4 regions of the Tepidibacter aestuarii genome follow, and region 3 is predicted to be linked to each of the others. Evidence: predicted binding sites of a transcription regulator. Region 3 holds the regulator's gene; each other region holds the start of a gene.
The links. The regulator HrcA, encoded in region 3, represses chaperone genes, less so after heat shock. The targets are predictions, from matches to a motif close to TTAGCACTCNNNNNNNNNGAGTGCTAA.
Positions count from the first base shown of each region.

Region 1: a site for HrcA is predicted at 4,641-4,667, ahead of htpG (molecular chaperone HtpG). Genes of this name have one in related genera too.
Region 2: a site for HrcA is predicted at 2,494-2,520, ahead of M2214_RS17780 (Hsp20/alpha crystallin family protein). Genes of this name have one in related genera too.
Region 4: a site for HrcA is predicted at 4,210-4,236, ahead of groES (co-chaperone GroES). Genes of this name have one in related genera too.

Region 1 is NZ_OW235315.1:440,782-446,673, forward strand. Features, by position in the region: gene M2214_RS02115 (sulfurtransferase TusA family protein) at 1-111, opposite strand, end outside; gene yedE (YedE family putative selenium transporter) at 114-1,190, opposite strand; gene M2214_RS02125 (aminotransferase class V-fold PLP-dependent enzyme) at 1,364-2,512, shown strand; gene M2214_RS02130 (rhodanese-like domain-containing protein) at 2,691-3,140, shown strand; gene M2214_RS02135 (MFS transporter) at 3,394-4,548, shown strand; gene htpG (molecular chaperone HtpG) at 4,708-5,892, shown strand, end outside.
Region 2 is NZ_OW235315.1:3,597,586-3,603,477, reverse strand. Features, by position in the region: gene M2214_RS17795 (DMT family transporter) at 8-892, opposite strand; gene M2214_RS17790 (helix-turn-helix domain-containing protein) at 987-1,721, opposite strand; gene M2214_RS17785 (NUDIX domain-containing protein) at 1,784-2,227, opposite strand; gene M2214_RS17780 (Hsp20/alpha crystallin family protein) at 2,553-2,999, shown strand; gene M2214_RS17775 (YjjG family noncanonical pyrimidine nucleotidase) at 3,101-3,790, opposite strand; gene M2214_RS17770 (DMT family transporter) at 3,884-4,339, opposite strand; gene M2214_RS17765 (DMT family transporter) at 4,351-4,773, opposite strand; gene M2214_RS17760 (Crp/Fnr family transcriptional regulator) at 4,868-5,557, shown strand; gene M2214_RS17755 (zinc ribbon domain-containing protein YjdM) at 5,632-5,892, opposite strand, start outside.
Region 3 is NZ_OW235315.1:2,255,663-2,261,554, forward strand. Features, by position in the region: gene dnaJ (molecular chaperone DnaJ) at 1-252, opposite strand, end outside; gene dnaK (molecular chaperone DnaK) at 315-2,153, opposite strand; gene grpE (nucleotide exchange factor GrpE) at 2,185-2,730, opposite strand; gene hrcA (heat-inducible transcriptional repressor HrcA) at 2,747-3,781, opposite strand; gene hemW (radical SAM family heme chaperone HemW) at 3,874-5,010, opposite strand; gene lepA (translation elongation factor 4) at 5,078-5,892, opposite strand, start outside.
Region 4 is NZ_OW235315.1:209,091-214,982, forward strand. Features, by position in the region: gene M2214_RS01045 (BCCT family transporter) at 1-1,386, shown strand, start outside; gene M2214_RS01050 (DNA-3-methyladenine glycosylase family protein) at 1,640-2,518, shown strand; gene cls (cardiolipin synthase) at 2,522-4,012, shown strand; gene groES (co-chaperone GroES) at 4,277-4,561, shown strand; gene groL (chaperonin GroEL) at 4,596-5,892, shown strand, end outside.

The DNA of each region.
Region 1 (5,892 bases), 1.8 Mb from region 3:
AGTATTATCATCTGCAACGATTTCAATTTCTTTTGGATTAGAACTTACAGCATTTTTTGTTATAAGAACAGGTTGAGGACAAGACATACCTCTTACATCAACTTTAACCACTTTTAAGCAACTCCTTTACCTTTAGATTTTAGATTAACCATATCAGAATTTAAGTAAGATATTAGGCCAACAACTAAAAGACAAACTATAACAGCTATTTTGCCGTTAGGAGAAGGTCCTTTAGGGCTTGCAGCTAAAGCAAAGTTGTGACAAATGGCAGCACCTATAAGCAGTCCCATAACTGTAATTGCTGAATCTGTATTACCTTCACCAGATAAAATTAATTGTCTCATAGGGCATCCACCTAGTAATACACTAGACCATCCACATAAAACCATTCCTAAGAAGTTCCAAAGTCCATCGGAATGAGCAATAGGTTGAGCTTCAAACCCTATGTTAAAGTATCCTAAAGCAATATTTCCTATTAATGCAAATACAAGTATAGCTATAAATCCAGATATTAAATATGTATCTTTAAATAATATTAAATCTCTTATTCCACCTACCATACAAAGTCTAGTTCTTTGAGATAAAATACCAACTATTAATCCACAAGCTAAAGCAATAAGAGCTGGTGCGTGCATAGCTCCAGGTCCTTCTTCACTAAAGAATATAAAGCTTGGAGCTGATATTAGTAAAATTACTAAGAATATATTCATTATAGGGAATATATAACCTTCTGATTTAGGTAATTTATAATTTCTTTTAAGAGAAAATCCTTTGTTTAATGAAGCAATACCTAAAATAATACCAAAAGTAAAACCTATAATTCCAACTATAGCATTTAAATCCCCTCCTGCAAGTCTTAAAACCATTCTAAGAGGACATCCTAAAAACATTAGAGCTCCTATCATTACAGTAACACCTAAGGTAAATCTAATAAATGGAGAAGATCCACCTTTAACATTGAATTCTTTTTTCAAACTAGCTACTGCGAAAGAACCTAAAACTAGTCCCATAACTTCAGGTCTTAAATACTGAACAACTGCAGCTCTATGAAAACCAAGTCCTCCTGAGATATCTCTTACAAAACATGCTATACAAAAACCCATGTTTTTTGGATTTCCAAGTTTAACTAGAAGTACAGCGATAATACCAACAATGGCACCTGTAAATATAATACCTTTTTTTGACTCCATTCTACGAAACCTCCTTAAATGTAATATATTGCAAACATGATTTTATCAGAATATTGAAATAAAGTTAAATAGAAAAAATGTATAATTTGTCATAAATATATAATAATTTTCTATTATTGTAAAAATAAGTAATGTTATAAAATAAAGGTATATTAAACATAGGAGGGATATATATGAAATCAGTATATTTAGACAATGCAGCAACTTCTTTTCCAAAAGCTATAGGTGTTTCAAAAAGTATTCTAAATTACTTAGATAATATAGGTTGTAATGTAAATAGAGGAGCTTATAGTTCTTCATTTGAAGCAGAAAATATAGTATTTGAAACTAGAGAATTAATTTGTAAGTTATTTAACTTTGATAAAGAAGAAAATGTAGTTTTTACAAAAAACGTAACAGAGAGTTTAAATGTATTAATAAAAGGATTAATAAAAAAAGGAGATCATATAATAGTATCTTCTATGGAGCACAACGCTGTTATGAGACCTATTAATTCATTAACGAAACAAGGTGTAGAATTTTGTAGGGTACAGTGTAGTGTATTTGGAGAATTAAATGCTAGTGATTTAATAAAAAATATAAAGCCCAATACAAAGGCCGTTATTATGACACATGCTTCTAATGTATGTGGAACAATATTAAATCTTGAAGAAATAGGTAAGATTTGCAGAGATAATAATATATTTTTCATTATAGATTCTGCTCAAACAGCTGGATTTTTAAATGTAGATTATAAAAAGTTAAATGCTGATGCTATAGCTTTTACAGGACATAAATCACTTTTAGGACCACAGGGAATAGGAGGATTTGTTGTAAGTGATAAATTAGTAGATGAAATGAGTACTTTTATAGAAGGAGGAACAGGAAGCTTATCAGAACATGAAATTCAACCAGATTATATGCCGGATAAATTCGAGGCAGGTACTTTGAATATTCCTGGAATATATGGACTTAATGCTTCTTTGAAATATTTGTTTGAAGAAGGAATAGATTCAATAAGAGAAAAAGAATTAAATCTTTTAAATGTATTTTTAGAAAAAGTTAATAATATAGAAAATATAAGGGTAATAGGGAAAAGCGGAATAGAGGGAAGAACAGCTTTAGTTTCTATAGATTTTAAAGAGTATGATAATGCAGCTATATCATATAAGCTTTATGAAGATTTTGGTATTATGACAAGATGCGGACTTCATTGTGCTCCTTTTGCACATAAAACTTTAGGAACTTTTCCTGATGGCACAGTAAGATTCAGCTTTAGTCATTTTAATACTATTGATGAAGTTAATTACACTATTAATAGTATAGTTAAGTGCTTAAAATAGATGTAAAAAACTTATTTATAACAAATAAAAAAACTCTATCACGATGATTGATAGCATAGAGTTTTTTTATAACAAAAATATACAATTTGGTTATATAATAAGCATGACGTTACTTTAGATGAAGTGAGTTGTACATAATATCGAGTTAGAAAGATAACTATTAAAGGGGGACAAGACTATGAAAAAGAAAATTTTAGCATTGTTATTAATGATGATCCTTGCTGTATCTGTAGTAGGATGTGGATCAAATGAGGTACAAGAAAATACAGGAGAAGAAAAGACGTATCAGTACTATACCGCAGAACAGGTTAAAGAAGCAATTGAAAATGGTGATGATATAACACTTGTGGATATACAGGTTGAAGAAGAGTGGAATGCGCATCATATAAAAGGAGCTATATCTACAAAAGCCTATCCAGTTAAAACTGATGAAGAAAGAGCTAAGGTTGATGCTGTAATACCTAAACTTGAAGGAGATAATCCGATAATAGTAGTGTGTCCAGGAGGTAAAGGTGGAGCTCAAAGAACTATAGACCATCTTATTAAAAGTGGTGTAAAGGCTGAAAGACTTTTCATACTTGAAAATGGTCAAGGTGGATGGCCTTATGATGAGCTTTTAGAAAAATAGAAAAGAAATGTAATTGTAAAAAAATTCAAAATAATATATAATAAAGGAAATACTATTGTAAAGGAGGATTAAGAATGAAGATTATGGCTTATAGTTGTTCAGTTTCAAAAAATGGCGTATCTCTTTTTTACGGGAGAAGTGCGTTCATTGTTAAGAAACTACGAGTATAAGGTCGTAATTTTTTAATCCTTATATAAAGACGCACACTCCTAATTATCGATGTTTAACAATACAAAATTAGGAGTGATTTTTTATGCAAAAAAATATTAAATTAAGTTACGTATACAACTTTTTCTTTAGTTTTAATATAACATCAGCTATTTGGGTACTATACCTAAGCTTCAAAGGACTTACCTTGGTAGAAATAGGTTTATTAGAATCTATATTTCATTTAACTAGCTTTTTATGTGAAATTCCAACTGGAGCTATTGCAGATATATATGGACGAAAAACAAGTATTATAATAAGTAGAATTTTTAGCTTTATATCAACAGTTCTTATGATTTGTTCAGATAGTTTTACTGGGTATGCTTTTAGTTTTGTATTTTCAGCTTTATCGTATAACCTACATTCTGGAGCAGCAGAATCTATAATATACGATAGCATGAAGCTTTTGAATAAAGAAGGTGAATACAAAAAGACGTACGGATCAATATCCTTTTACATGGAAATCGCAAGAGGATTGGCTATATTACTTGGAGGAATACTTTCTGACTTTAGATTTGTGTATGCGTATGGTTTAGCCTTGTTTATAGATATATTTGCATTAAGTAGTGCGACATTTTATGTTGAACCTAATATAGAGCATAAGAGTCACAATGAAAATGTATTTATACATCAATTAAAAGAAAGCTTTAAGATATTAAAGGAAAGAAAAATAGCTCTATATTTGATTTTATTTTACGCTTTTATATCTACGATAGATACTACAGTATACTTTTATTGTCAAAAGCACTTTGAGAATATGAGTATATCTAGAACTTCAATAGCTATTATCTATGGAGTAACCAATGTATTAGGAGCTATAAGCTCTAAGTATGCTTATGTTGTAGAGAAAAGATTAAATAAGAAAACTATTATTACAATGCTTTGTATTGCAAATATTTTTATACTAATTGGATTCTCAGTATTTAAAGGATATTTTTCTATTATAATCTTTTTATTATCTTGTATGATAAGTGGATTTACGATACCTATTTTTAGTGATTATATAAACTCTTTAATCCCATCACAATATAGAGCAACTATACTATCATTTGATTCTGTATGTTTTAGCATATTTATGCTAGTATTATTCCCGATTGTTGGATTGATGGCTCAAAGTTTTGGAATAGCAACGGCATTTGGAATTATAGGGGGAGTACTTATACCTATAGTTGGGATTATAGTTTATAAGATGAAAGATTAAAAGTTATTAATTATATAGCGACGGAATTTTGATGAATTCCGCCGCTATAATATTGACATAAAAATTCAAATATGATATATAAAAGATAGGAGTTATCACTCGACAACTTAGAGTGCTAACAAAATGATTATATACATAAGGGTGAAAGGAGAGATAAATTTGGAAACTAAACAATTCAAAGCAGAATCTAAGAGATTACTAGATCTTATGATCAACTCAATTTATACTCACAGGGAGATTTTTTTAAGAGAGCTTATTTCGAATTCGAGTGATGCTATAGATAAGATATACTACAAGGCATTGACTGATGATAATATAACATTTAATAAAGGCGACTACTATATAAGCATAGATGTTGACAAGGACAATAGAGTAGTTAAAATATCAGATACTGGTATTGGAATGGATAAAGATGAACTTGAAAATAATCTAGGGGTTATAGCTAAGAGTGGATCATTACAGTTCAAAAAGGATAATGAAATAAAAGATGGACATGATATAATAGGTCAATTTGGAGTAGGTTTTTACTCAGCATTTTTAGTAGCTGATAGTGTAACTGTTGTAAGTAAATCTTTTGGGTCTGATGAAGCTTATAAGTGGGAGTCTAAAGGGGTGGAAGGTTACACTATAGAAGAATGTACTAAAGATAGTGTAGGAACAGAAATTACACTTAAGATAAAAGAAAATACAGAAGATGAAGATTTTGATAAGTATTTAGAAGAGTATACAATAAGATCTATAATCAAGAAATACTCTGATTTTATAAGATACCCAATTAAGATGGATGTAACTACTAAAAAGCCTAAAGAAGGAACTGAAGGTGAATTCGAAGACGTTGTACAAGAAGAAACTATAAATAGCATGGTTCCTATATGGAGAAAGAATAAGAATGAGCTTAAAGATGAAGACTATCAAAACTTTTATGCAGAAAAGCATTATGGATTTGATAAGCCTCTAAAGCATGTTCACCTTAGTGTTGATGGTATGATAAGATATAATGCTATCTTATATATTCCAGAGAAAACTCCATTTGATTTTTATACTAAAGAGTATGAAAAAGGTTTAGAGCTTTATTCGAGCGGAGTTATGATTATGGAAAAATGCTCTGATTTACTTCCAGATTATTTTGGATTTGTAAAAGGTATAGTAGACTCTGAAGATTTATCTTTAAATATATCAAGAGAAATACTACAACATGATAGACAATTAAAGTCTATTGCTAAGAATATAAAGAATAAAATAAAGAATGAGTTAAAGAACTTATTAAAGAATGAAAGAGAAAAGTATGAGAAGTTCTATGAATCATTTGGAAGACACTTAAAGTATGGGGTTTATAGTGATTTT
Region 2 (5,892 bases), 1.3 Mb from region 3:
AATTTTCTTATTCTTTATTTTCATCATTTATCTTTTCAGAATAAGAATTTACAATTAGTCCACAGAATAAAAGTAAAACACCTATTATAGAAATAACTGTTAGTTTTTCATTAAAAACCACAACTCCAAGTATAGCTGCTGTAAGTGGTTCTGCTAGTGTTAAGGTAACCGCTTCAGGAGTTGATATATTAATAAGCCCATATGCAAATAGGGTATACGCTAAAGCTGTTGTCACTATTCCCAAATGTAGTGTTACCATAATTCCACGTGTTGTTACTGCCCAACTTAAGTCATTCATAAATAAAATTGGCGATAACATAGCTGCACTTATCAAAAATACCAATCCATTAACTGAATCTCTCGGTGAATCTAGAAATAATTTTTGAGATACCCTTACATATACTGCATACGATAACCCCGCGCCTAATGATAAAATTGAACCAAATATATTCATATTCATAGAATCTTGCCCACTAAAAAGCAAAACGCATCCAACAATAGATACTATGGTGGCTATAATCCATCTTCTACTAAGATTCTTCCCCATAAAATATTCAATAATACCTGAGAAAACAGGTGCACTTCCTATTGCTAAAACAGTACCAAGTGCAACACCTGTTCTTGATACCCCAGAAAAGAAAAGTGGTTGATAAAAAGCCATACATATAGATGCCATTAGTAGTAATTTTTTATTTAGTTCTAGTTTAGTTTTAAATGAACCCTTTATTATTGCCATAAAAAACAAAACGGTTCCACCTATTGCCATACGAATTGCACCAATTACAATTGGGTTCGCATTTTCTGGAGCAAAAGCCTGTGCAGAACCTGTTGTTCCCCATAATATCGCTGCCATTAGTACTAATAACTGTCCTGTTATATTAGACTGTTTCATAACTTTCTCCTCCTAAAATATTTACATAGATTACAAACTTTGAAATATAAGTTCTTATAATTATAATAAAATATATAGGAATAAAATTCTTTTCTTAAACTGGGGATATTTTACCCATTTCTCGGTATATTTTTCGATAATCACTTGGTGATATAGATTCATGATTTTTAAATAATCTCGTGAGTGATGACTGTTGCTCATATCCAACAAGTTGCGAAATCATAAGTAAACTTAATTCTGTACCCACTAAATATTCTTTAGCTTTTTCTAGTCTTAGTTTTTGAATATATGCATTTGGTGTCATACCAGTTTTTTTGTTGAACCATTCAATATAGTAAGATATATTAAAATTTTCAATTGCTGCCAATTCTTGAAGTGATATAGGTTTCTCAAGATTTTTATGGATATACTGTATAGAAATTGGTTTTAATTCCTCTGTTAGAAAACTACATGCATAGTTTACTAAATCTCCTAAACCTCTTTTGTTTGACCTTTGTGTTTCTTCTTGCAAAAGATATCTTATAGCTTTCCATCTATCATCAATAACCTGATGCAGTTCATGTTTAAATATATCTCTTGATGGAGCTAGGTTGATTTTTCTTGGAATATCAAGTACTAAAAACTTATTTATATTATCAGAGTGGAACGAATGAGAACATTTAGGTGGAAGAAAAAACAAATGTTTTTCATCTAAGTTTAGTTCATGATTATCTGTTTTTATAGATAAACTGCCCTGTAGTGGCAGTATCAACTGAGCATACAAATGATTATGTGTATAAGATATTTGTGTATAAGTCCTTGTTTCGCATAATAAACTATTTGATTCCATAGTCCTCCTCCTGTTCTCATATTTTTCTCAAGATCCATTTATTTTGATTTCTTTGTCATCACTTAATAATTATAAAATATGTCTACATTATTTATTGCTTGTTTCTTATTCTTCAATTTAAGCAATAACTCCTTTACAAATCCACCTAAATCATAATTCTCAATTTCTTCTAAATCTACCCATTCATAAGCATCTGCCTCATCATTTAACTGGACATTGATTGAGTCTGTTTTGCATTGATAATCAATGAATATGAAATGTTTTTTCTCATGGAATGTATCACTATATACACTTTCTTTCAAACTAATTAGTTTAATATCATATATATGTAGTCCAGTTTCTTCTAATATTTCTCTTTTTAAAGCATCTTCCATTTTCTCACCTAGTTCAATATGTCCACCAGGTATCACATACTGGTCATTCCATTTATTTGATTTGCAAAGAAGGATTTTTCCCTCTGGATTGAAAATCACAGCGCCAACAGTAGGTTCTGGATATTTGTTCATATTTTCACTCCTATTCATTTTCTCTTACCCATTTGTGCATCGTATCTAATATTGGCATGATTACCTCATAACTACCATTTTAGATAGTATATACCTAAAAAGTACATGCTTTTTTAATTATATTATATGGATATAAAATAATATATACAAGATAAGTATAAAATACAAATAAACCACTTTATATTAATTAAATTATTTTTATTTATTATTATAATTTTTTATTTCCTCTTGACAAATTAATTTGGTATTTTTATAATATAGTTAAATTAGCACTCACTTAATCAGAGTGCTAGCAAATAAAATTGAATTTAAAGGAGGAATTAATATGTTTGGATTAACACCTTTTAATCGTAATTCTGTTCAAAAAAGAAATGGTAATTTTGTTGATTTCTATAACATAATTGATGACTTTTTTAATGATGCTTATTTTCCAGTAAGAAATCTTCAAGATGATACATTTAAAATGGATGTCAAGGAAACTAGTAAAGAATATTTGATTGAAGCTGAAGTTCCTGGATTAAAAAAAGAAGAAATAAATGTAGATTATAATGACAATAGACTATTAATATCTGTTCAAAAAGATGAACAAATCAACGAAGAAAAAGGTAACTATATTCACAAAGAAAGAAGATCAAGTGAGATGAGAAGATCTGTCTATTTAAAAGATGTTAAAAGAGATAGTATAACTGCAAAACTTGAAAATGGTATTCTTAAAATTACCGCCCCCAAAACAGAAATTATTGAAAATAGATATAAAATAGAAATTGAGTAAGAGTATGTTTTAATTTATTTATATAAATATATAAAATAAGGCTATTGGAAAATTCCAATAGCCTTATTTTATGAAATCTACTACTAAATACGAATTAGTATCTATTGTTCAAGTATATCCTTAAGCTCTATTAAATTAGAAATCTCATAAGTAGGTTTTATTTTAGTTTTATTTATAACCTTATTAGGATTAAACCAACATGTATCTATACCGAAATTTATTCCTCCTTGTATATCAGATGTTAAACTATCTCCTACTATTAAAACCTTGCTCTTATCAGTATGCTTTATATTGTTTAAAGCATGTTCAAATATTTTCGGATCAGGCTTTGATACCTCAACCTCCTCTGATACTACTATATCCTCAAAGTATTTTGCTATAATAGATTTCCTTATTCTATTATCTTGGACATCTTTAAGACCGTTGGTTATTATAGTAAGTCTATAATCTTTATTCAGACTTTCTACAAGGTCTATGCTATCATCATATAAAAATGATCCAAAAGATAAATGTTTCATATATGATTTAGCAAATTCAAATTCATTAAATTCAACTTTTAATTTATCTGATAGTCTTTTAAACCTTTCAGCTTTTAATTTTTTCTGAGTAATAAGTCCATCCTCAAGCTCTTTCCATATAGCCGTATTTATTTCCTTATATACTTTTAAATGATGATTTTCATCATATTCTATATCAAATTCTAGTATAGTATTTTTAAGAGCCTCTCTCTCAGATTTCTTAAAATCAAATAAAGTCTCATCTGCATCAAATATTATAATCTCGTACTTCATAATAAGCCTCCTAATATAGTTAGTTTTTTAATCATAGCATTAAAATTTTTTATAGTTTTTATCTTTTTGAATAATTTAACACGCTTTAACATTCTAGCTTAATCTAAGATTCCCTAGTTCATAATTGTTATCAGCTTTTGCATTCAATATAAGTCCTATAAGAAATATAGCTCCACCGATTACCTTCCCTTTAGAAAAAATATCCAAGTATATATAATCTATAATAGCACTTGTAAGTATTTGTCCTATAAATCGAAGTATAACTATATAAACCGCTGGTATTTTAGGAACTATAATATTAGACATATATGTTGTTAAAACTCCTATAAAACCTCCTATAAAATATGGTAGTGGAATAGATTTTATATTCAAGAAAGATGGGATAGACTCCATCATAATACCACACAATATAATAGAAGATATTATACCCATTAAATAGTTTATAATAACTCCATTTATCATGCCTTCTCTTTTAGCAAGCTTTCCATTTAACATCATATTTATAACTATTGTTATTCCAGCTAGAAACGATAATAATATATATATCATCTTACTCCTCCTTACATAATAATCATAACTATTATTCCAAGTGAGATTATCGAAAATCCTAATATTTTTTCTTTCTTAATCCTATTGACTGGCATTCCAAACAATCCAAAATGCTCCACGAAACTAGACATTACAAGTTGACCAAATAAACTCACTCCTATAGCAAGTGTTATTCCTATTTGAGGTATACTTATATTGTTTAAAAGTATAGTTATAACACCTAATATTCCTGGTAAGAAAAGTATAAGCGGTACTTCCTTTATATTTGGAAGTCTATTTTTCTTTATTATAGATATAGTTATAATAAATATAAATGCTATTACATTAAATATTAAAGTACTCATATAAGGTCCTGTTATATTCGCTAGCATGCCATTAAAAAAAACCATTATAGCAAGTATAACGCCATTTATAATAGCTAAGTTTTTATACATATATAACGTCCTCCTTTGCTTTACAATAATTTATAAATATGATAACTTATTTATATTAATCGATACATGACATATGTCATTTTTAGGAGGTTTTATGAAAAAAATTTTAAATAATGACCTTTTAAACAATTATATTACTAAGCATAATTTAGAAACTATATTTGATGAAGATTTATTAAAACACGCTCAACTTCATTTTTATCTAAAAGGGGAATATATATTAAATACAGACTTTAATCTTGAATACTACTACTTAATTGTCGATGGAAAAACAACAGTATCTTACCTTTTAGAAAACGGTAAATCTATACTTTTAAAGTTTTATGATGCATTCAATACTTTAGGTGATATAGAACTTTTAAAAAATATTCCTATATGCTGCGACGTCCAAGCAATAGAAGATTCACATTTGATAGCAATCCCGGTAGATATAATCAAAAACGAATATTTTCACAATACAAAATTTTTACACCATCTAATAGATTCTTTAAGCGAAAAGCTTTACGCAACCTTAAATAATAGTTCATACAATCTTACCTATCCCCTTATAAATAGACTATCTAGCTATTTGGTTGAGTATATTACTGATAAAAATCATATAATTTTAAGTTCATCATTTAATGAAATTGCTCAATTTTTGGGAACAACTTATAGGCATTTAAATAGAACTTTCAAAGAGCTTGAATCAAGGTCAATTATAAAATGCGAAAATAAAACAATATATATATTAGACAGGGATAGACTTCTAGAATTATCTAAAAATGATTATATAAAATCACTTTAATGCTAAAAAAGTTAACGCATATAAAAAAATCCTACCATTCCTTGTGAATCAAGGAAAAGTAGGACTTTATATATTTATGCCTTTTTAACAACACTAGACTTTAATTTCATAGCTCCAAAACCATCAATTTTGCAATCAATATCATGTCCATCAGATGGATTATGAATTAAACGTATATTTTTTACTTTTGTACCTATCTTTATACTTGATGAACTTCCTTTTACTTTAAGGTCTCTGATTACTGTTACAGAATCACCATCGTTTAAGATATTTCCATTTGCATCTTTAATAACATTTATATCTTCAGTTTCTGATTCTAAAGTCCATTCATGAGC
Region 3 (5,892 bases):
GAATCCGCCTTGGCCTCCAAATCCTCCATTTGCTCCAGCATGCCCAAACTGATCGTAGTTTTGTCTTTTTTGAGCATCTGAAAGGATCTCATAAGCCTCATTTGCTTCTTTAAACTTTTCCTCAGCTTCTTTATTGTCTGGATTTCTATCTGGATGATATTTCATAGCAAGCTTTCTGTATGCTTTTTTCAACTCCTGGTCTGAAGCACTTTTATCAACACCAAGCACTTCATAGTAATCCCTTTTACTCAACTTATATCACCGCCCATATCATAATAATAGCTTGTGACTTTATTTGCCACAAGCTATTTATATTATTTTTCGTCATCAACAACTTCATAATCTGCATCAACAACATTATCGTCCTTAGGACCTTCTTGACTTTCAGCTCCTTGTGCTTGTTGATCAGCAGCTGCTTGTTGATACATTTCTTGAGAAACCTTATGGAATTTAGTCATTACATCTTCAGTAGCTTTTTTAAGTTCTTCTGAAGTTGCATCTTGCTTTTCTTTAACTTCTTTTAAATTCTTAAGAGCGGCTTCTATTTCTGCTTTATCATTTGCTCCTACTTTATCTCCTAATTCATTTAAAGTCTTCTCTGTTTGATATATAGTAGATTCTGCATTATTAACAGCTTCTATCTTTTCTTTTCTTTCCTTATCTTGTTGAGCATTCATCTCTGCTTCTTTAACTTTTCTTTCTATCTCTTCTTCTGAAAGATTTGTATCAGATGTAATAGTTATCTTTTGCTCTTTACCTGTTCCCATATCCTTAGCTGAAACATGAACAATACCATTTGCATCTATATCAAATGTAACTTCTACTTGAGGTACTCCTCTTGGTGCTGGTGGAATATCTGTTAATTGGAATCTTCCAAGTGTAGTATTATCAGTTGCCATAGATCTTTCACCTTGAAGAACGTGAATATCAACAGCAGTTTGATTATCAGCAGCCGTAGAGAATACTTGAGATTTCTTAGTTGGTATAGTAGTGTTTCTTTCTATTATCTTAGTTAATACGCCTCCTAAAGTTTCAATTCCAAGAGATAAAGGAGTAACATCTAAAAGTAATAAATCTTTAACTTCTCCAGTTAATACTCCACCTTGAATTGATGCTCCTACAGATACACATTCATCTGGGTTTATTCCTTTATGAGATTCTTTACCTATAAACTTCTTGATACCTTCTTGAACAGCTGGTATACGAGTTGATCCTCCAACTAATAATACCTTATCTATATCCGATGGATTAAGTCCAGCATCTGCTAATGCTTTTCTTGTTGGCTCCATAGTATCTTCTACTAATTTAGATGAAAGTTCTTCAAATTTAGCTCTTGAAAGATCCATATTTAAGTGTTTTGGTCCAGTAGCTGTTGCAGTTATGAACGGCAAGTTTATATTTGTAGTCATAACACTTGAAAGCTCTTTTTTAGCCTTTTCAGCAGCTTCTTTTAATCTTTGAAGACTCATTTTATCAGCTCTTAAATCTACACCTTCTTGTTTTTTGAACTCCTCAGCTATATAGTTGATTACTACTTCATCAAAGTCATCTCCACCTAGGTGATTGTTTCCGTTAGTAGCTAAAACTTCAAACGCTCCATCTCCAATTTCAAGTATAGATACATCGAAAGTACCTCCACCTAAGTCAAATACTAATATCTTTTGATCTTCATTAGCTTTATCAAGACCATATGCTAAAGCTGCAGCAGTTGGCTCATTTATAATTCTCTTAACTTCAAGTCCCGCTATTCTACCTGCATCCTTAGTTGCTTGTCTTTGAGCATCTGTGAAATAAGCTGGAACAGTTATAACAGCTTCTTTAACAGTTTCTCCTAAGTGTGCTTCTGCATCAGATTTTAACTTTTGAAGTACCATAGCTGAAATTTCTTGTGGGCTATAATCTTTTCCATCTATATTAACCTTATAATCAGTTCCCATATGTCTTTTTATAGACATTATAGTTTTTTCAGGGTTAGTAACAGCTTGTCTTTTTGCAGGCTCTCCTACTATTATTTCACCATCTTTTCCAAAAGCTACAATAGATGGAGTAGTTCTCATTCCTTCTGCATTAGTTATAACTGTTGGTTCTCCTCCCTCAAGCACTGATACACATGAATTAGTTGTTCCTAAATCAATTCCAATTACTTTACTCATATATATATCCTCCTTTAAATTCCATTTATATCTATTTTGATACTTTAACCATTGCTGGTCTTATAACTTTATTTGTAAACTTATATCCTCTTTGTAATACATCTACTACCTTATTAGGCTCAACACCTTCTATTTCATCTTGAAGCACAGCATAATGATAATTTGGATCAAAATCACATTCATCTGTTTGTATTTCTTCTACTCCAAACTTATTTAAAGTATCTACTAATTGTTTTAACACAAGTTCTACACCTTTGTAGATACCACTTTCTTTTTCATCATCAGCCGAAGAGTCAAGAGCTCTTTGCATATTATCCATAACTGGAAGTAATTCTGTTATTATCTTTTCATTTGCAAATAAGCTTATATCACTTTTTTCCTTTTCTACTCTTCTTCTATAATTATTAAAATCTGCTTGAAGTCTTTGTAGTGAATCTTTAGCTTCTTGTAATTCATTGTCTTTAGAATCTATATTTTCACAAGATTCCTCTGTTTGTTCAACATCTTGTTCAACATCTTGTTCAACCTCTTGATCAAATTCATTTTCAGGCATTTCTTTTTCCTTCAAAACTTTCACCCCTTAACAATCTATATTACAATTTCTTCTTAATAGAATTTTTTAGCACATCTCCTACGCAGTTGACTATAGAACACATCTTTGAATAATCCATTCTAGTAGGTCCAATAATCCCTATTTTGCCTATAACTACACCATCTATATCGCAAGTAGCTGTTATAACGCTACAGTCTTTTATTATATCATCATAATTGTCACTACCTATAACTATATTAAGATGTTCTTTAGTTATACCTTTGGTGTTCAATATATTTGCAACAGTCTGCTTTTCCTCTAATAGATTTAAAAAAGCCTTAGCCTTTACTATATCATTAAATTCAGGAAAATTGAATATATTGGTAACTCCATTTAGCAAAATCTCTAAATCATCGGTTTGAGATAAATTGTAATATATCCCATCTAATATGTTATCCAAAACCTTATTATAATTTAGCATCTTAGAATTTACATACCTAATAAAGTCTTCATCTAAATCACTCATTGTTTTTCCAATAAAATGTTCGCTTAACATTTTAGAGATTATATCAATTTTTTCTTGATTCATTTGCATATTATGTTTTATCAAGGTATTTTTAACAGCACCTTTATCAGTTATTATAATGAGTAAAATGCTATTTTCACTAACATATACTATTTGCAAATGCTTTATCTTACTTTCACTAGCCTTTGGCGTTAATGCCACAGACGTACAGTTAGTAAATTTAGAAAGAAGTTTCAGTGTGTCTTCTAATAAATATCTAACTTCACCCATATTTTTTATTATAGACTTCTTTATAAACTGTCTTTCTGGATCTGTTAAATCATCTTCCTTCATTAAGCTATTTACATATAGTTTATATCCCTTTTCAGATGGTACCCTACCCGAAGAGGTATGAGGCTGAATTAAGTAACCCATCTCTTCTAAATCAGACATCTCATTTCGTATTGTAGCTGCACTCACTCCTAATTCATACTTTTTTGATATGGTCCTAGATCCTACAGCTTCAGCATTCTCAATATAATCACTTATTATTGCCTCAAGTATCTTTCTTTTTCTTTCAGTTAAACTCACAAGAATCACCTCTTCGCTGTTAGCACTCACCACATCTGAGTGCTAAAAACCTTATGCATTTAAAATATCACTATTATTTCATTTTGTCAAGATTACTTTTCCAAAAATTCTATAAACACTTTATTACTTATATCTATTCCCTCATTTGTAAGGCATAATCTAGAACCAACAAGCCTTACAAGATTCTTATTTTTTAAAGATTCCATTTCAGTTTTATACATTTTCATAAAATCAACTTCAAATTCTTTATTAAATTTTTTCAAGTCTATACCTTCATTCATCCTAAGTCCCATAAATATTTTTTCTTCTATCATGTCTTGTTTATCAAGCTTTTCTACATGTTCTATAGGAAGTTCAAAATCTTTTAGTTTTTCACAGTATGTTTTTATATCCTTGTAGTTTGAAAATCTCTCTTTATTTAAATAAGAGTGAGATCCTGGTCCAAGCCCTAAATACTGACCGCACTTCCAGTATAATATATTATGCTTACATTCCTTTTTATCTTTTGCATAATTTGAAATTTCGTATTGATTATATCCATTTTCTTTTAAATAATCTCTTGTGTAATAATACATTTTCAAATCTAATTCTTCATCTAACAGTTCTAGTTTTCCTTCATCATATAATGTCCCAAAGACAGTCTCATCCTCTATTATAAGCGAATATGCAGATATATGAGATGGATTTAGAGCTATAACATCTTTAAGAGTTTGTTTCCACTGATCAAAAGTTTGATCAGGAAGAGAAAACATTAAGTCTACATTTATATTTTCAAATCCAATTTTTCTTGCTATCTCAAAGTTTTCTTTAAATTCTTCATATGAATGTATTCTTCCAAGGGACGCTAAATGTTTTTTATCACTTGATTGAAGGCCCATACTAAGTCTATTGACACCAGATAAATACAACGTATTTAATTTTTCTTTAGTTAAAGTCCCAGGATTAGCTTCAATACTAATTTCAGCATCATCTGATATATTGAAATTACTATGTATATTGTCTATTAACAATTTAAGTTCTTCATTTTCTAAGATACTCGGTGTTCCTCCTCCTATGAATACAGTTGAAAAACAATCTTTATCAAATTGTTTAGAGTAAAGTTTCATTTCAGTTATTATACTTTTAATATAATTTTTTTTATCTTCATAGTTTAATTTAAAAGAATTAAAATCACAGTAATTGCACTTTTTTATACAAAAAGGTACATGTACATAAAGTCCTCTTTCCAATATAATTCCTCCTAATATTAAAGCCCTAAAATACTACAAAGTAATATTTTAGGACTCTTTGTTATTGTTAATCTATTTTCAGTACTGACATAAATGCTTTTTGAGGAACCTCTACAGATCCTATTTGTCTCATTCTCTTCTTACCTTCTTTTTGCTTTTGAAGTAACTTCTTCTTACGAGATATATCTCCACCATAACACTTAGCTAAAACATCTTTTCTAAGTGCTCTTACAGTTTCTCTTGCAATAACCTTATTTCCAACAGAAGCTTGTATTGGAACTACAAATTGATGTCTTGGTATTTCATCTTTTAATTTTTCGCACATAACCTTACCTCTATTATATGCTGTACTTTCATGTACTATAAAAGATAGTGCATCTACTTGTTCTTTATTTATAAGTATATCTAATTTTACCAAAGTTGCTTGTTTATATTCCTTGAATTCATAGTCTAGAGATCCATAGCCTCTTGTTCTAGACTTTAAAGCGTCAAAGAAATCATATATAACCTCATTCAGCGGAAGTTCATAATGAAGCATAACCCTTCTTGTATCTATATACTCCATATTTTTCATTTCTCCACGTCTTTCTTGTGCAAGCTCCATAACAACTCCTACATAATCATTAGGAACTATTATATTAGATGTAACAATCGGTTCTTCCATCATTTGTATTTCTGCAACTGGAGGAAGGTTAGTTGGATTTTGTATCATCAATACTTCCCCATCATGCTTAGTAACTCTGTATATAACAGATGGAGCAGTAGTTATTATGTTAAGGTTAAATTCTCTATCTAATCTTTCTTGCATTATTTCCATATGAAGAAGTCCTAAGAATCCACATCTAAATCCAAATCCTAAAGCGGCTGATGTTTCTGCCTCGA
Region 4 (5,892 bases), 1.6 Mb from region 3:
TGCTTAATATTTTGTATTTGGGTATCTTTCAGTAGATATGGAAAAATAGTACTGGGAGATGAAGGAGAAAAACCAGAATTCAGCAGTTTCTCTTGGGCTGCAATGCTATTTTGTGCTGGTGTAGGAGCTGGAGTTGTATACTGGGGAGTTATTGAGTGGGTTTATTATTATAAAGCTCCTCCACTTGGACTTGAAGTAGGTTCGTGGCAAGCAGCTGAAATGGCAGCAGCATACGGTATATTCCACTGGGGACCTATGGCTTGGGCTATTTATTCTGTAACAAGTTGTGCTGTTGGATATATTATTTTTGTAAGAAAAGGTAATGTTTTAAAGTTAAGTGAAGCTTGTCGTGCTTTATTAGGAAATAGAGTTGATGGTGTTGTTGGAAAGATAATCGATATTTCATTTGTATTTGGTATTGTTGGTGGAGTTGCTACAAGTTTAGGACTTGGATCACCATTAGTGACAGCAGGTCTTTCTAGAATATTTGGACTTAAAGAAACTCCTGGTCTTCAAATAGGAATATTATTCCTTGTAACATGTATTTTTGGATTTAGTGCTTATTCTGGATTGAAAAAAGGAATAAAAGTTCTTAGTGATGTAAATGTAGTATTAGCTTTAGGTATTGTTTTATTCGTTTTTCTAGCTGGGAATACTATATTTATAATTGAAATGGGAACAACTTCACTTGGTGTTGTAGCTACAAACTTCTTTAGAATGAGTACTTGGCTTGATCCAGCTGGTAAGTCAATGTTCCCTCAATATTGGACAGTTTTTTATTGGGCGTGGTGGGCTGCATATGCACCGTTTTTAGGTATGTTTATTGCTCGTATTTCAAAAGGTAGGACTATTAAACAAATGGTAATGGGATCTTTAGTTTATGGATCAGCTGGATGTGTTCTTTTCTTTGCTGTTTTAGGTAACTATGGGCTAGATCTTCAACTTTCTGGAAAATTAGATGTAGTTGCTAAGCTTGATGAATTAGGCGGACCACAAACTATTATTTCTATATTAGAAACATTACCTTTAGGTAAATTGATTGTATTTTTAGTAGTAGTTCTTAGTATTACATTTATGGCTACTTCTTATGATTCTGCTTCTTATATTCTTGCAGCTAATTCTCAAACAAAAGTAGACGATAATGGTGAACCTATAAGATGGCTTAGATTAGTATGGGCATTTAGCTTGGCTCTTATTCCTATTGGATTCATTCTTCTTGGAAGTCCTTTAAAAACTTTACAAACAGCTTCACTGGTTTTTGGTATTCCAGTTTGTATTGTTGTTATAATGACTGGGTTCTCTTTCGTAAGAATGGTAAAATCAGACATTAAAGAAAATAAATTAAAACAAAAAATAGTAATTGATGAATTTAAAGATATAGTATAGAAATTAAAATAATACCACATTTCTCATTTTAGATTACTTTTAGTAAAGTAATACTTTTATGAGAATATGGTATTATTTTTTTGTCTTTTTTCCTATAGAAAAGTTGTTGCAAAGCTAAAATTCTAAAACTCCATTTGAATTAAGTTTTATTTTATAATTAATATAACTTTAAAATTTGAATAACTCAATTTAAAAATATATTTTTTGGGTAAATTAAAAATATAAAGATGTGTAGATGAGGAGTGGAAAATTTATGAAAATATATGAAGAAAATAATTCTGTTGTAGTTGAAGGTATGAATGATTTTGAACCTAAGCATATATTTGAGTGCGGTCAATGCTTTAGATGGAATGAAGAAGATGACGGATCTTATACTGGAGTAGCATTTAAAAGAATACTCAATGTAAAAAAAGAAGAAGATTTAGTGTATTTTAATAATACAAATCTAGAAGATTTTCATAATATATGGTATAAGTATTTTGATTTAGATAGAGATTATTCTAAAATAAAAGAAGAATTATCTAAAATGGACAAATACTTAAATGAAGCTGTAAAGTTTGGATACGGTATAAGAATACTCAATCAAGATGAATGGGAAATATTGATATCATTTATAATATCAGCTAACAATAGGATATCTATGATAAAAAGAGCAATAGAAAATTTATCTATGAATCATGGAGAATATATAGGAGAATATAAAGGTAAAAAGTATTATGCTTTTCCATCTATTGAAAAGATGAATTCATTGACACAAGAGCAGATAAGAAAATGTGGAACTGGATTTAGAGACCAATATATAAAGGATACAACTTTTATAATAAATACTGATAACGAAGATATATATAAATACAAAAACTTAAATACCGATATGTGTAAGAAGGGACTTTTACAATTTTGTGGAGTGGGCCCCAAGGTTGCAGATTGCATAATGTTATTTTCTATGGAAAAGTATGATACATTTCCTGTAGATGTATGGGTAAAAAGAGTTATGGAAGAATTTTATGTAGACGAGAATCTTAGCTTAAAGAAAATAAGAGAATATGGAATAAATAAATTTTCAAATCTATCTGGGTTTGCTCAACAATATCTATTTTACTATGCAAGGGAGCTTAGTATAGGAAGAAAATAGGAGGTGATTGACATAATAGACACTATAATGTGGGCACTTGGAATATTATTTACCGTATCTACAGTGTTAGTATCGTTAGTAATATTCTTAGAGAATAGAAATCCTTCTAAGACAATAGCTTGGCTTTTAATCTTTGCAGTATTTCCAATAGGTGGTTTGATAATATATATACTCTGTGGTCAAAATGTGAGGCGTAAGAAGATATTTAAGACTCAGAAGATATTTTCAGATATAAAGGTTAGTCATTTATTCAGTAATATAAAAGAATTTGACAATCTATTGTTTGTAGAAAAGCAAGCTATAGTTGATAATATTATATTTAATGATAGCAGTATGGATAATTCAAAAAGAGTTATGAGTTTGTTACTGAACACTGGAAGAATTCCATTTACACTCAACAACGATATAAAGATATTAACAAACGGAAATCAAAAGTTTGATGAGATGATAAGAGATTTAAGAAAGGCAAAGCACCATATACACATGGAGTACTACATCATAAAAAATTCAGATATAGGGAATAAAATAAAAAACATATTAATAAAAAAGGCAGATGAGGGAGTAAAGGTTAGAATACTTTACGATGATGTAGGCTGTTGGAGACTTTGGTTTGATAGAAAGTTTTTCGATGATATGAGGGAGCACAATATAGAAATATATCCATTTTTAAAATCGAAAATTCCTTTTATAAATAGAAGATTAAACTATAGAAACCATAGAAAGATAGCTGTAATAGATGGAAAGATAGCATATACAGGAGGTATAAATATAGGAGACGAATACTTAGGAAAAAATAAGAGATTCGGATTCTGGAGAGATACACATATGAAGATAAAAGGTGAATCGGTTTATATGTTACAGCTTACATTTTTACTAGATTGGTATTTTGCAACTAAAAATAGAATATTCGATGGAGAGTATTTTCCATCTATATCTTATAAGGGAGATAGTATAGTTCAAATAGCTGCTAGTGGTCCTGATTCAGACTGGGAGGTAATACATCAAGCTTATTTTAGTGCTATATCAAAGGCAAAAAATAGAATATATATACAAACGCCTTATTTTATACCTGATGAGAGTGTATTGATGGCTTTAAAAACAGCAGCTTTAAGTGGTGTTGATGTAAGAATAATATTTCCAAGAATAGCGGATCATAAGATAGTTCATTTAGCATCATCTTCGTATTTCAAAGAAATATTAAAAACAGGAGGAAAAGTATATTTATATGAAAAAGGATTTATGCATTCAAAAATATTGATAATAGATGATGATATATGTTCTGTAGGAAGTGCCAATATGGATCTTAGAAGCTTTATGATTAACTTTGAAGTAAATGGATTCATATATGATGAGAAGGTCACTAAAAGGCTTGAGAAGGACTTTATGGAGGATATAGAAAATAGTGAAGAGATAAAGTATGAAGATTATATTAATAGATCTGTAGTCCAAAAAATAAAAGAATCAGCTGCGAGATTATTCTCTGCTGTTCTATAGAAAATTCATTTAATAATATTAACTGATAATAATAATGCTTATTAAAATATGTATGATTTAATGACATTTTAATAAGCATTATTTTATTTATAAACACAATGCTACAATATAATTACGAAAATCGGTGAAAAAAGTAAATAAATACTTACTGAAAACTCTTGAAAAATCATTGCAAATTAGATATATTATAATTATAATTAGCACTCGAGTTGAGTGAGTGCTAAAAGGAAAATAATACAATGCATATTACGAGGAGGGGTTATAATGAAAATCAAGCCACTAGCTGATAGAGTAGTTATAAAGAAATTAGAAGCAGAAGAAAAAACTAAAAGTGGTATAGTTTTACCAGGAAGTGCGAAAGAGCAACCACAAATGGCTGAGGTTGTAGAAGTAGGACCTGGTGGAGTTGTAGATGGTAAAGAAATTAAAATGGAAGTTAAGGTTGGAGATAAGGTTATATTCTCTAAATATGCTGGAACAGAGATTAAGTTAGAAGGCGAAGAGTATACTATCTTAAGACAAAGTGATATATTAGCGGTTGTAGAATAGATTAAAAATTATACATAATTAGGAGGGGTTTTAAATGGCTAAAGAAATTAAATTTGCTGAACAAGCAAGACGTTCATTAGAAAAAGGAGTTAACAAACTTGCAGATACTGTAAAAGTTACGTTAGGACCAAAGGGAAGAAACGTTATATTAGATAAAAAATTCGGATCACCACTTATAACTAATGACGGTGTAACTATAGCTAAAGAAATAGAACTTGAAGATGCTTATGAAAACATGGGAGCACAACTTGTTAAAGAAGTTGCTACTAAAACTAATGATGTAGCAGGGGATGGAACTACTACAGCTACGGTTTTAGCTCAAGCTATAATGAGAGAAGGATTAAAGAATGTAGCGGCAGGATCTAATCCTATACTTCTTAGAAAAGGAATACAAAAGGCTGTAGAAATTTCTGTTTCAAAACTACAAGAAACTTCAAGACATGTAGAAAATAAAGAATCTATAGCTCAAGTTGCGGCTATTTCTGCAGGAGATGAAGAAGTAGGTAAGCTTATAGCTGATGCTATGGAAACAGTAGGTAAAGATGGAGTTATAACTGTTGAAGAATCTAAGACTATGTTAACAGAGCTTGATGCAGTTGAAGGTATGCAATTTGACAGAGGATATTTATCTCCTTACATGGTAACAGATGTTGAGAAGATGGAATCTGTTTTAGATAATCCATATATATTAATTACAGATAAGAAGATAAACAATATTCAAGAAATATTACCAGTGCTTGAGCAAATAGTACAACAAGGTAAAAAGCTTCTTATAGTGGCTGAAGATGTAGAGGGCGAGGCTCTTGCTACTTTAGTAGTTAATAAGTTAAGAGGAACATTCGAAGTTGTAGCTGTTAAGGCTCCTGGTTTTGGAGATAGAAGAAAGGCTATGCTTCAAGATATAGCAGTTCTTACTGGTGGTCAAGTTATATCTGAAGAAGTGGGACTTGATTTAAAAGAAGCTGAGTTATCTATGTTAGGTAGAGCAGCTACTGTTAAGGTAACTAAGGAAACTACTACAATAGTAGATGGAGCTGGTAATGAATTAGAAATTAAAGACAGAGTAAATCAAATAAAGGTTCAAATAGAAGAAACATCTTCTGAATTTGATAAAGAAAAATTACAAGAAAGACTTGCAAAGCTTGCTGGAGGAGTAGCTGTAATCAAGGTTGGAGCTGCTACTGAAACTGAGCTTAAAGAAAGAAAGCTTAGAATAGAAGATGCTCTTAATGCTACAAGAGCAGCTGTTGAAGAAGGTATAGTATCAGGTGGAGGAACTGCACTTGTTAGTGTTATACCTGCGGTTGAAGAATTAATTGAAACTCTTGAAG